DNA from 3 places in the Thalassobacillus sp. B23F22_16 genome. Region 2 is predicted to be linked to each of the others. Evidence: predicted binding sites of a transcription regulator. Region 2 holds the regulator's gene; each other region holds the start of a gene.
The links. The regulator LexA, encoded in region 2, represses DNA repair genes until DNA is damaged. The targets are predictions, from matches to a motif close to CGAACATATGTTCG.
Positions count from the first base shown of each region.

Region 1: the regulator LexA is predicted to act here: its motif matches at 2,468-2,481, upstream of ACGTNI_RS04600 (Y-family DNA polymerase).
Region 3: the regulator LexA is predicted to act here: its motif matches at 2,150-2,163, upstream of ACGTNI_RS04670 (DNA polymerase IV).

Region 1 covers NZ_JBIEKD010000003.1:143,598-147,889, forward strand. The annotation lists gene ACGTNI_RS04590 (YqkE family protein) at 534-758, opposite strand; gene ACGTNI_RS04595 (iron-sulfur cluster biosynthesis family protein) at 755-1,087, opposite strand; gene ACGTNI_RS04600 (Y-family DNA polymerase) at 1,154-2,428, opposite strand; gene ACGTNI_RS04605 (SDR family NAD(P)-dependent oxidoreductase) at 2,564-3,358, opposite strand; gene ACGTNI_RS04610 (MBL fold metallo-hydrolase) at 3,355-4,292, opposite strand, start outside.
Region 2 covers NZ_JBIEKD010000002.1:242,847-247,138, forward strand. The annotation lists gene istA (IS21 family transposase) at 1-13, opposite strand, end outside; partial or broken gene ACGTNI_RS03750 (IS110 family transposase) at 156-311, opposite strand; gene ACGTNI_RS03755 (hypothetical protein) at 594-1,046, shown strand; gene ACGTNI_RS03760 (DUF2553 family protein) at 1,763-1,936, opposite strand; gene lexA (transcriptional repressor LexA) at 2,315-2,938, opposite strand; gene ACGTNI_RS03770 (YneB family resolvase-like protein) at 3,243-3,902, shown strand; gene ACGTNI_RS03775 (DUF896 domain-containing protein) at 4,045-4,278, shown strand.
Region 3 covers NZ_JBIEKD010000003.1:160,774-165,065, reverse strand. The annotation lists gene ACGTNI_RS04680 (acyl-CoA carboxylase subunit beta) at 1-798, shown strand, start outside; gene ACGTNI_RS04675 (M20/M25/M40 family metallo-hydrolase) at 896-2,023, shown strand; gene ACGTNI_RS04670 (DNA polymerase IV) at 2,183-3,436, shown strand; gene ACGTNI_RS04665 (CHY zinc finger protein) at 3,596-3,922, shown strand; gene ACGTNI_RS04660 (DUF4260 domain-containing protein) at 4,118-4,292, shown strand, end outside.

The sequences.
Region 1 (4,292 bases), on a different contig from region 2:
GCTTTCCTGCGGGGGAACCGGCAAGCCTCCTCGGTCGTTTTCACTCCCTGTGGGGTCTTGCCTAGTCCCTTCTCCCGCGGGAGTCTCGCAGTTTCCCTGCCACCCCATCCGAAGGATGGGAGAAAAGAACCCCTGTTATATTGCAGATGTCTTCTACTTTTAATGAATAATTGAATAAAGACGCGGTTTTAAGCTCACATTTCATGCATAGCTCACTCTTGGTTTGAAGAACGATATACCGATGTTTCCGTATCTCTCATAAACGCAAGGAGGTCCGGGAAATTGCGAGACTCCAGTGGGATGGACATGAGCGGTGAGATCCCGCAAGGCGAAGCCCGAGGAAGCTCACCGTACGCCCATGGAAAGCGAGTAATTTCCCGGACCTCCTAACCGTTACTATCGTAACGGAAACAATTTATCTCGAAACTGAGTCTTCAAGAAAAGGGAGCTTTACTTTAACATCTACAGTGAGGTTTAACAAAGCCTTAAATAAAATCAGGCTGCCTGATGGAGTATGCTCCACAGGCAGCCTTTCACTTGAACTTTTTCCAGTCCATTTCACTTTCTTCCAGCAGTTCTTCAAAGCTCTTATTTGCTTCTTTCTTCTTTCGTTCCTCTATTTTACGCTGTCTCTCCCGTTCCTTGTCCTGCTCTTCCTTTTGTTTCAGCTGGGTTTTTTTTGACTTCAATTGGGTTACGATATCGGCATTCAACCGGTCACTTAACGAACCTTGCTCATTAATACGTTTCTTGCTCATGCGCTGTCTCCTTTCATCACTTCCGAACCTGGGATTACAGGATTGAGAACCCCGTTCGGGCTGCTTAAGCGGAGCTTCCCATTCACAATTTCCAGCCGGAGACGCTTCTCAAAAAAGACGGCCTGCTGTTTGTGAAGGATCACTTCAAAATCCTCATTATCTACACCTTGATCCCAATCGGTTCTTGTGTCCGTCCAACGGAGGGTGGGAACGCCATTCACCCCGCACCCACAGCCTTCCGTGTCATAATACAACCGTAAATACCTGCGGTTATCAGGGTTCAACGCTCGCAATTGTTCTTTCGCTTCATTGGTTATCCTCAATTCCATTTCTATCCCCCCTATGAGTATAATCATAAGAAATTTTTTATTTCCTGGCAAAAAAGACGTTCTGACTTACTCTGCAAAGTGCCCTCCCACAAGTTTGCTTCGATGAAGCGCGGTACCTGCTTCCGTATAAGAAACACCCCGGAGCAGCGCATCACTGCCATATTTGTCCCGGATAGCATCCATGACGTAACCGAGCTCCCGTTTACGATCCCTTCCCGTATCGAATAAATCCAATTGGATGCTCGTGTCTTCACTGATATTAGACAAAGATATCGATATGCTCCGAACCGTCTTTTCTTCATAGAATTCCTTAAACAGCTGCAGGCACGTATAATAAATATCCATGGTAATATTGGTCGGCTGGTCGAGGCTGCGCGAACGATGAAAGCCGCCGCCTCCTTCCGTTTTACTATAGCCGATCCCCAGACTGATTGTCCGTCCCGCTTTATCGTTGCTCCGCGCACGCCTCGCCACCTCTTCACACATTTCCAGCATGACGTGTTTCACTTGGGACGGGTCATGGTAGTCACGCAGCAGAATCTGGCTTTTCCCATAACTGATCTGCCCCTGGATGATAGGAGCACCAAGCTCCGATAAATCGACCCCGTGCGCATGGTAGAACAATTGGTTGCCCATGACGCCGAATACTTTTTCGAGCCGCTCCAGCGGGTAATGCGCAAGCTGGCCGACGGTCGTAATCCCCATCCGATTCAATCTTCTTTCCAGGCGCGGACCGATTCCCCACATTTCTCTGAGCGGGGCAACCGGCCACAGTTTTTCCGGAACGTCCTTATAGGTCCACTCGGCGACGCCTTTTTTCTTCGCTTCCAAATCAAGACATAGCTTGGCCAACAGCATATTCGGGCCAATTCCAATTGCCGCTTTGAGATGGAAGGTATCTTCCAGTTCCTTCAAAATCATCGTTGCTATTTCCTCTGCTTCTCCGAACATCCGCTCGCTTCCATCGACCTCCAGGAAACTTTCATCGACGCTATAGGTGTGGATGGCTTCTTTCGGGACGTATTTATGAAACAGCCTCGTAACCTCAGTGGAAATTTCTAAATAGGTACTCATCTGCGCGGATACAATAACAATATCCGGGTCATCCGGTATTTCAAACAGCCGGCTCCCTGTGCGGATGCCGTAGTCTTTCTTCATCGCCGGGGATGCGGCTAATACTACACTCCCCCTGCGGCTCGTATCCGCCACCACTGCCAAATGGCAGGTCATCGGGTCAAGGCCGCGTAAAATGGCGGCACAGCTGGCATAAAAACTCTTCATATCGACACACAGGACTCGACGTTCCGGAAATAAATTGTAATCAATTACCGGATTACTCATTTCCGTCACACCTCTCTTTTGATCTCACCTTATATTATGCGAATATACGTTCGCATATGCAAGAGGGAATCATTGTAAAAAAAGAGACTGCAGGCTGAACTCAATAGAAAAAGCCCGGCAAAATACGTTGCCAGGCTATTTTTTATTGAATTGTTTGTTGAGGAGTTTTTCAGTCAAGCCAGGGAATTGGTAGTGCAGCTTACTACCCGCTTCCATCCAGACTGGAAGATTGATTTCCCTGGCCGGTCTGAATAATTGCTTAACGATCCGGTTGGCAACCCTGTTGGCGTCAAGCATCCATGGATCGACAGCCTTGCGGTAAGCACCTGTAGGATCAGCCTGGTCGAAGAAACCAGTGCGGACAGGGCCAAGATTTACTCCTGTGACCAATATGCCCTGATACTCCGTTTCCAGGCGCAAAGCATTGGTGAAACCCAGTACGGCATGCTTCGTTGCGGCATAAACGGCAGACTTAGGCGTTGCCATCTTTCCTGACTGGGAAGCTATGTTGACGATGTGCCCGGAGCCCTGCTCGATCATCCGGGGGAGCACCTGGTGTGTCACTCTTAGCAAAGATGTAATGTTCAACTGGATCATCCGGTTGATATCCTGCCATTCAGACTCAGCAAAATAGTCAAAGATGCCCATCCCGGCGTTGTTGATTAGAGCATCAATCGATTCATGTTCTGCTAAAATTTGTTCACTAATCTCTTTCGATTCTGTGTCTCTGTTAAGGTCAGCCTGATACCAGTGGCAGGAGACATTGAATTTTTCTTCCAGTATATTTGCTATTGTCTCCAGCTTATTTGCAGATCGTGCTACCAGGATAGGGATGCCTCCGTTCCTGGCAACATGAATCGCAATGTATTGGCCAATTCCCCCTGATGCTCCGGTAATCAACACTTTTTTATCTTTTACAAAAGGGTTCATAATAAAGAACCCTCCACATTTTCATAAATAATCACGCCATTGTCCACTTTTGTTTTTACAGCCTTTATGTCCTCCAGGTAATCCAGCTGTCCGATGGTTTCAGACATGGTAAGTCCGAATTGTTTTTCGTATTGGTTCGGAAACAAACGAGTGCAGATCTGGAACATGTTCATTTCAGCCTCGCCAATGATTTCCCGCACTTTAGCCGCCCGTTTTTCCTGACTCTCTAGACGTCGGTGAATCAATTCAGCCGCATTAGTGAATGTCTTTCCATGACCAGGGTAGACATGTTCAATATCGTACGAAAGCAATTTTTTTAAGGAGCTGCGATACTGGAGCATCGGCCTGGGTCTCTCTTCATCAGGTTGAAAAGGTGGTTCGAGCAATGGATTAGGAGAGATATGTTCAAGCAAATGATCGCCTCCCAGGAGAGCTCCGTCTTTTTCGCGATAAAAAGACAAGTGGCTCTGTGCGTGGCCGGGTGTAGCAATTACTTTCCAATCTCCATGTCCCGGCAGTGCGTCGCCTTCAAGTATCGTGCTGGTAAGATTCCCTTTTGCTACGTCACCAAGAGGGTTGCGCAGTTGTTTCAAAAAGCTGAGGTAGTGAGCCGGGACCCCCGCCTGGTGATACAAAGTTTGAAAAAAGCTTTGATAATTTTGCAGGAATTCCGGATCTCTCTTAAGCCATTGATCTACCTGAGGATGAGCAATCACTTCTTCAAGACGCGGAAAGTATTCCATAAGACCGATATGGTCAGGGTGATGGTGAGTCAAAATCACCTGTTCAATATCTTTTGGTTCATAACCAATCTGCTTCAATTGATAAACAAATGCCTCCCAGGCCTCATCGGTCTTCACACCTGCGTCGATGATCGAGAGACGTTCTCCGTTCAGTACATAAATATGGACATCTCCTACCGCATAGGGAGTAG
Region 2 (4,292 bases):
CCCACTTATCCACCTTTTCTGAGCCCTCCATTGATGTCTGTATAATCTTAAATATCATACAATGGGAGAGCTGTATATTTTACTGGTATATTTGGGTAAATAAGTGTTTCTTCTAATCTAGCGGAAACTGTCTACTTTAGTTTAGCAGTCACAGAAGTCGCTTCTGGAGAGTCGATGCGTATTACTTGAGCAACTAAATACGCATCTTTAATGTCTGTTTTGGTTTTGCAAATATAAAAATTTCGGAGGGCGTCCAATTGCGTAGGATTGAAAGATATCACTTTGTATCCAAGTTGATGAAGGAAGCTAAAGGTATGAGAGATTTAAAACCAGAAATAATCTGGTTAATAATAATAATATACGAGTGGACGAATATTCAATAAGAATAGTCGTCTTTTGTGTACTTAAGTATAGGGCAGTATATTTGTAGACTCAGTTTCGAGATAATAATAAAAGGTTGGAAATAGAATTCTGAAGTTCCTTTCGAACTGGAAATCAAATAGCTGAAACTGTCTGATAAAGTGGATTAGATACATTATCTCTTATAGAATAAAAAATGAGAAAAGACACAGTACTAACATGAGGTGGTAGAAATGGTATTTATTATAATTGCAGGCTTTGTCTTTCCTTGGATTATAGGCATTTATTTATATAAAAAAGCACCCAAAATTTTTTATACGACGGCACCCATTACCGCATTGATTGCGGTTGTTTTGAACCAGGCAGGCATTCATATGGGACTGTGGAAAGTGAATCATATGCCGACGATTGTTTTACTGGATTCCTTGTTTTTAGATTTAGGAATCTTCACTGTCGCCGGAGCCTGGTTCACCTATATGCTGGTGTACAAAAACACTAATCCCCTCTGGGTCTATATTATATTCATCGGAGGTATGACGGGCTTAGAAGGGCTGGCTCTTCTAGTAGAAACAATAAAATATGATCAAACATGGAATTTCTTTTATACCATCCTTATGTATGTCGGGGGTTTTCTTGTCATTGGATGGATTGTTTACATATTAAAGAAGCTAAAAGTTTTCCCATAAATTTTCTAGGCTGTTGAGTAAGTCTCGACAGCTTGTTTATTATTCGCCGCGTTAATTTATTATAATATGAGTAAAATCTCTTTAAGGCAATGTTTTGATGTTTCAATACTCTCTCCAATCAAAAGCTTAGATGTTAATAGCGATTACAAATAAATTAGAAGACTGATTATCTTGAAATCGAGTCTTAATGAAACGGGGGCAATTTAAAGTATTGGATTGGCCTCATTATTCCATGATAGGAGGAGATTGTCCAAGTCGGACGATCTTTTTTTCACTAACGGAGCGGAATAAGAAATAAGGAGTTTTTGTATGAACGGATGGTGATATTTACATATGTGGCATTGGGTCGATTCATTTATGCCAATCTATACAAGTACTGAAGGAGGTTTATATTGCGTTAAAAGCAAAGCATTGTAAACCTCGAAGAAACGAAGCTAATCATTACTCAGATAAGTATAAACGTAAAATGTGGAACCAGAAGGATGGGGGAAGTTATAAATCAGGCAGGTTTCCACCTTGTATTACTTAACTAAAAGGGTAGACTATTTGATAAGTATACTGATTATGATCGTATTTAAATGATTAAAAACGAATATTTTGTATCCATAAAATCTATTCCGTACACAAGTCCACCCTGGGGAACGTGAACAGTATATCTCCGTATATTAATCAAAATAAAGCCATTGATGCTTTGCATCAATGGCTTTATTTATGGCTCAACACCAGCCAAGATCGCAATCACTTACGTATTGCTGAATATCATTCACTTTATTTATACGAAAGATTTTTCCTTTTTGGTATTTGAAACCTTCTATCATTTCGTAACGATTTTCACCGCCAGTCATCAAAATCCGGCCGATTTTTTCCTTATTAAAGATATAAATTAATATTTCCTTCTTCTAACTTTCCATTAATACTCTCTGTGATATCTACCATGCGAAGGTTCTCTTTCTTCATTCAATTCCTCCCTTATAATGATGAACACATTCTTTAATAACTGTTGTACGTTATTATAAAGGAGTGTTAGGTGGAAAATCAAGTTATAGTCAGAATATATAGACAATTCAGTTAATTAGTCCTATGTCTATGAATAGATAAAAATGAGCGCAAAATTAGCGCTCTTTATAGTAATTCTTGAGTTTGGTATTCCTCTAAGGTAAATGATTCAGTATTTAATACAAAACAAAAGGACAATCACCGCTATTATTATTAGGTGGTTGTCCTTTTAAGCTTATTTATGATTGACACTTATTATAAGGGAGGGTGTATTAATGGATCGAACGGTATAACCCCACTACTTTTCCTAGAATGGATACCTCCTGAAGGACAATCGGTTCCATCGTAGCATTTTCAGGCTGCAGGCGGATATGGTTTTTTTCTTTGAAGAACCGTTTGACCGTAGCTTCCTCGTCTTCCGTCATCGCAACGACTATTTCTCCATTTTGAGCGGTTGGTGTCTGTTTCACGATGACCATATCTCCATCCAATATACCAGCTTCAATCATACTTTCTCCTTCGACTACAAGTACGAACGTATTTTCTTCACCGCCGGCCAGGTTTTCCGGCAGCGGCACATATTCTTCAATATTTTCGATTGCTGTAATAGGTGAGCCTGCTGTGACTTTACCAATTACCGGCGCATAGGAGGCTTCACTTCTCGGAATATTTTGTTCTTCTTCTAATTCCAATACTTCAATAGCGCGAGGCTTTGTTGGATCCCGTCGGATGAATCCTTTTTTCTCTAACCTCGCAAGGTGGCCGTGGACCGTGGAGCTGGAGGCCAGTCCTACAGCCTGTCCGATTTCGCGTACAGAAGGTGGATAGCCTTTTGCCAGTACTTCTTCTTTTATGAATTTCAATATTTCCTGTTGCCGCTTCGATAATTTACTCATATAAGCACACCTCGTACATATGTTTTTATTAACCACATTGTACCATGATGATTTCCACAATACAAACATTCGTTCGATTTTTTCTTGACAAGAACGAATGTTCGTATATAATGAAATTAACAAATGCGAACAAAAGTTCTGTATGGAGGGGTTAAAATGTTTGATAAACTGTCTAAGTTGGACATGACCTATATTATTCTTTTCATTTTGAGTCTGGCATTCTTATATGCTGCCATGACGATCAGCAGCTGACATTAGGTCTATAGTTTATTATCCGTATTAACAAGCAGAGAGGGTCGCAGGAATGAACGTAATCATTTATTGCAGGGTAAGTACAGAAAAAGAAGCACAGGTAACGTCATTAGCCAGGCAGGAGTCAGAGCTTCTTGCTATGGCCGAACAGAAAGACATGGAAGTAGTGGACGTAATAAAAGAACAAGCGAGCGGATACGAAATTGAGCGTGAGGGTGTATTCCGGTTGCTTGACCGGTTTTCGGATGGACAGGCGGAAGGCTTGCTGATTCAGGATGAAACACGCTTAGGGCGGGGCAATACAAAAATTGCGCTGTTTCATCAGCTTAACAAAATGGACGTGCATGTCTGGTCTCTTTCCCATCAGGGAGAGCTGCAGCTGTCTGAATCCGACTCCATGGTTCTGCAGATAGTAGGTATTGTGGAGGAGTACCAGCGTAAAATCCATAACCTGAAAATAAAGCGCGGCATGAACAAAGCGATGGAACGAGGTTATGACCCGGGTAAGAATCTTTCCAACCAGCAACTGGCAAGAGGGAGGGAGCGGATTGAATTTCCGATAGAGGAAGTTGTCCGGCTTAGGTCCAATAAGTTGACTTTCGAAGAAATTGCCGCCACCTTGCGCGGGCTTGGTTATGATGTTTCCAAAGCGACTGTCCACCGGCGTTACCGTGAATACATCTCACTTGAAAAAGAAGAAGATAAAAGTTAATATTATATAGAAGACAAGGGTCATAGGACACTTGTCTTTTTAGCACTTAGAGAGAAGTTTAGCTACTTATTCCTTTATAAGTATTTGAGGGAACAGAACAGGCTTTTCTTAATTAAGGGCTCACAAAAAGGAGTGTGTACGCATGTTATCAAAAGATAAACTAAATCGTATAAACGAATTAGCCAATAAATCGAAAAAAGAATCCCTTACGAAAGCAGAGAAAGACGAACAAAAGCAATTACGCCAAGAATACCTCGGCAATGTCCGGAAGTCTTTCAAAAACCAATTGAAAAGTATGAAAGTCGTTGATCCGGAAGGAAATGACGTAACACCGGAAAAAGTAAAACGAATGCAACGCAACGAAAAGAAACATTAATCCAACGAGGCTGG
Region 3 (4,292 bases), on a different contig from region 2:
AATGAAGAGAAACCTCCAGTACGAGAGCTGGAGGAGAAAGATGACTACCTTCCTGATTTGACAGACAAGATACCATTCGATCCGATCCGGCCATATGATGTACGGGTTGTCATCGATGAAGTAGTCGACCCTGATTCGTTTTTCGAAATTCATAAAGACTTTGCTAAGAACATCGTCGTGGGGTTCGCGAGACTCAAAGGGAAGACGGTCGGCCTTGTATGTAACCAGCCGAAGTATATGGCCGGTGGTCTCGATATTGACTCCAGTGATAAAGCGGCAAGGTTTATCCGGTTCTGCGATTCCTTCAATATACCAATCATCACCTTTGAAGATGTCACCGGTTTCTTCCCGGGAATCAAGCAGGAGCATGGAGGCATCATACGTCACGGAGCAAAAATTTTGTATGCCTATTCCGAAGCAACTGTACCAAAGCTTACGGTTATTACAAGAAAAGCTTATGGTGGGGCATATGTAGCATTGAATAGTAAATCTATCGGTGCAGACCTGGTCTATGCGTGGCCGAATGCTGAAATTGCCGTAATGGGGCCTGAAGGTGCTGCCAATATCATTTTCGCTAAAGAAATAAAAGAAAGTGATAACCCGGAAGAAACACGCCAGAAGAAAATCAGCGAGTACCGAGAACGTTTTGCTAACCCGTATGTTGCAGCTTCCCTGGGTATGGTTGATGATGTCATCGATCCTCGGGAAACCCGGAGCACTTTGATCAAAGCACTGGATATGCTGAAAAACAAAAAGGAAGAGCGACCGAAAAAGAAACACGGCAATATTCCACTTTAACGTTGCCAGCAGCCTGTAAACTGCTATCGTTGACAGTTTCAGGCTGTTCCGCTAACGTACTAGTTGGACTGTATGATACATAAAGGAGGGCATACGAATGGCAGCAGTAAATAAAGAGCGTCTGATTGAGGAGTTCCTGGAGCTGGTTCAGGTTGATTCCGAGACAAAAGACGAAGCTAAAATTGCGGAAGTACTGAAAAAGAAATTTACCGATCTTGGCTTGGAAGTGCTGGAAGATGATGCGCGCAGCCAGACAGATCACGATGCCAACAATTTGATATGTAACCTGAAAGGGACAAAGGAAGGCGTCGATACGATTTATTTCACATCCCATATGGATACCGTCGTTCCTGGAAATGGCGTCAAACCTTCGATCGAAGATGGCTACATCGTAACCGACGGAACTACCATTTTGGGTGCGGATGATAAAGCAGGTCTTGCAGCTATGCTGGAAGCCATCCGAGTACTGAAGGAAAATGATATCGAACATGGGGACATCCAGTTCGTCATTACTGTTGGGGAGGAAAGCGGCTTAGTCGGTGCCAAGGCACTTGACGCTTCCCTATTAAAAGCTAAATATGGCTATGCCATCGACAGTGACGGAAAGGTCGGCAACATTATCGTTGCTGCTCCGACACAAGCAAAAATTAATGCCATCGTCAAAGGCAAGACAGCCCATGCCGGAGTTGCTCCAGAAAAGGGTGTTTCTGCGATCACGCTTGCTGCTAAAGCAATTGCAAAAATGCCGCTTGGCCGGATTGATGATGAAACCACGGCAAATATCGGCCGTTTTGAAGGCGGGAAACAGACAAATATTGTTTGCGATCATGTGGAAATTTTAGCAGAAGCCCGTTCACTCGTTCCGGAAAAAATGGAAGCTCAAGTGGAAAAAATGAAAGAAGCATTCCATAACACAGCCAAGGAAATGGGCGGTGAAGTAGATGTCGAGGTCACCGTCATGTACCCTGGTTTTAAACATCAGGCTGGTGACAAGGTCGTTGAAGTGGCACGTAGTGCTGCTAAGAACATAGGCCGTGACAGTGAACTGCTGCAAAGTGGCGGCGGAAGTGATGCCAATATCATTGCCGGCCACGGCATTCCGACAGTAAACCTCGCAGTAGGGTATGAAGAAATTCATACAACTAACGAACGCATGCCAGTTGCTGAATTAGAAAAAGTTGCTGAGTTTGTCACCGCTATTATCCAGGAAGCAGCCAATGTATAAATGAACCAATCGATCATGCTCAAAAAAGCATGATCGATTTTTAGTTTCTGTTCACCCCGGGACATCCAGATTCTGGAGGACCTGGGATGCTTCTCGAAATAGGTTGTATCTGCGTGCTATAATAGAAGAACAAAAGTTCGTAAAGAAGGAAGGATCATCATGTCTTCTAGATGGTACCCGAAAAATGGCAGGGTCATTTTTCATGTTGATATGAATAGTTTCTATGCTTCAGTTGAGATGGCGTTCGATCCCACCTTAAAGGGTAAACCTCTGGCTATCGCAGGAAACCCGGAAGAGAGAAAGGGGATTGTCGTAACCAGCAGCTACGAGGCAAGGAAGCACGGGGTAAAAACGACGATGCCGTTATGGGAAGCCAAACGGCATTGTCCTGATTTGATCGTGATGCGCCCGAACTTCGACCGGTATCGTACAGCTTCTAAAGAAATGTTTAAAATACTTGCAGATGTCACAGAGATTATCCAGCCGGTATCCATCGATGAAGGGTATATGGATATCACAGCCTGCGAACATCTTGGTTCTCCATTGGAAATAGCTGATCGAATCCAACAGCGGATTTCTGATGAACTCGATCTCCCATGCAGTATCGGTATCGCACCAAATAAGTTCCTGGCTAAGATGGCTTCGGATATGAAAAAGCCAATGGGCATCACTGTTTTGCGAAAGCGTGACCTGTCGAAGAAATTGTGGCCGCTTCCGATTGAAGAAATGTATGGCGTCGGCGATAAAACAGCTGCAAAACTTCGCAATTATAACATGGAAACTATTGGCGACCTTGCCAATTATGATGTATTTAAACTGAAACAATTATTGGGTATTAATGGCGAGCGGTTGAGAAACCGTGCTAATGGACAAGACAACCGTCCTGTGGATCCAGAAGCTGTACATGAATTCAAAAGTATCGGGTCTTCAACCACTCTGTCCCAGGATACTACCGATGACATGGAGATCCGCCAAGTGTTGAGAAGGCTTGCTAATAAAGTGGCTGCCCGTATGAGTGGCAAAAAAGTACTGGCGAGAAATGTTCAGTTGATGATCCGTTATCACGACTGGAAAAACATCACAAGAAGCAGACAATTGAATGATTATATCCATACCTCGGATGACCTGTTTCATATTGCTTCCAGGTTATTTGATGAACATTGGAACCAGGAACCTGTCCGGCTGTTAGGAATAACTGCAGGAGATTTGGCCGAACAGAAAGAAGTGACCCAACAACTGGACATTTTCAGCTTCGAGCAATACGCTGAAAAAGAAAAGCTCTATAAAACCATCGATGATTTGACCGAGCGTTATGGAAAAAACCCTTTTCAGGACCTGACGTCTACAAACGATCGCTCACATAAAGTCAGTACCAGCTTTCAAAAAGACTTCTTAGATGACTATAAAAAATAACGGCATCCAGGACCTTTCAGGTACTGGATGTTATTATTTAGCCGGAAATTTATCTTCGTTGAAGGAAATCATTAGATAGGAAACGAATAATCAGTTGTTAGTGGAATTATAGACCAGATTACAATAAATATAGGAGAGTAAAAAGGAGGGAAAGGCATCATGGTGTCCAGCAATAAGATAGTTAAAGGGGTACAGGTAGATCCTTACACGCGTTGCCGACACTATCATAGTGACATAGATATCATTGCCATCAAATTCTATTGCTGCAAAGAATATTACGCCTGCTATTATTGCCATAAGGAAAAGGCGGATCACCGGGAGGAAAAATGGCCGCAGAAACTTTGGAATGAACGAGCCATTCTATGTGGAAATTGTGATAAGGAATTGACCATTCATGAATATTTGGAACTCTCTCAATGTCCGCAGTGCCTCCATCGTTTTAATGAAAAATGCAGTATCCACTACCCATTATATTTTGATATCTAAGATGATGTAAAAATTAGAAAAGGTAGTTACTATTGAAAGCCACTGGAGTTACACAAGTGAGGATAAACCTATGAAAAAGAGACCCCCGAAGGAATACTACGTTGGTTAGACGAGTATACATAATATCCCGATAGTTTAAACCAGAAGATAGGAGAAGGGTGCAAGTTGTAGACTATATAAGAGAGGAAACTGAAGATGAATAGGGCGCTCCTTCAATTGGAAGGATTCATAATTTTTTTATCCTCCGTTTATTTCTATGGTAGTAATGAATTCAGTTGGGTATTATTTATTTTCGTATTGTTTACCCCTGATATCTCGATGTTAGGTTATCTTATAAACAAAACGGTAGGGGCGTACAGCTATAATGCAT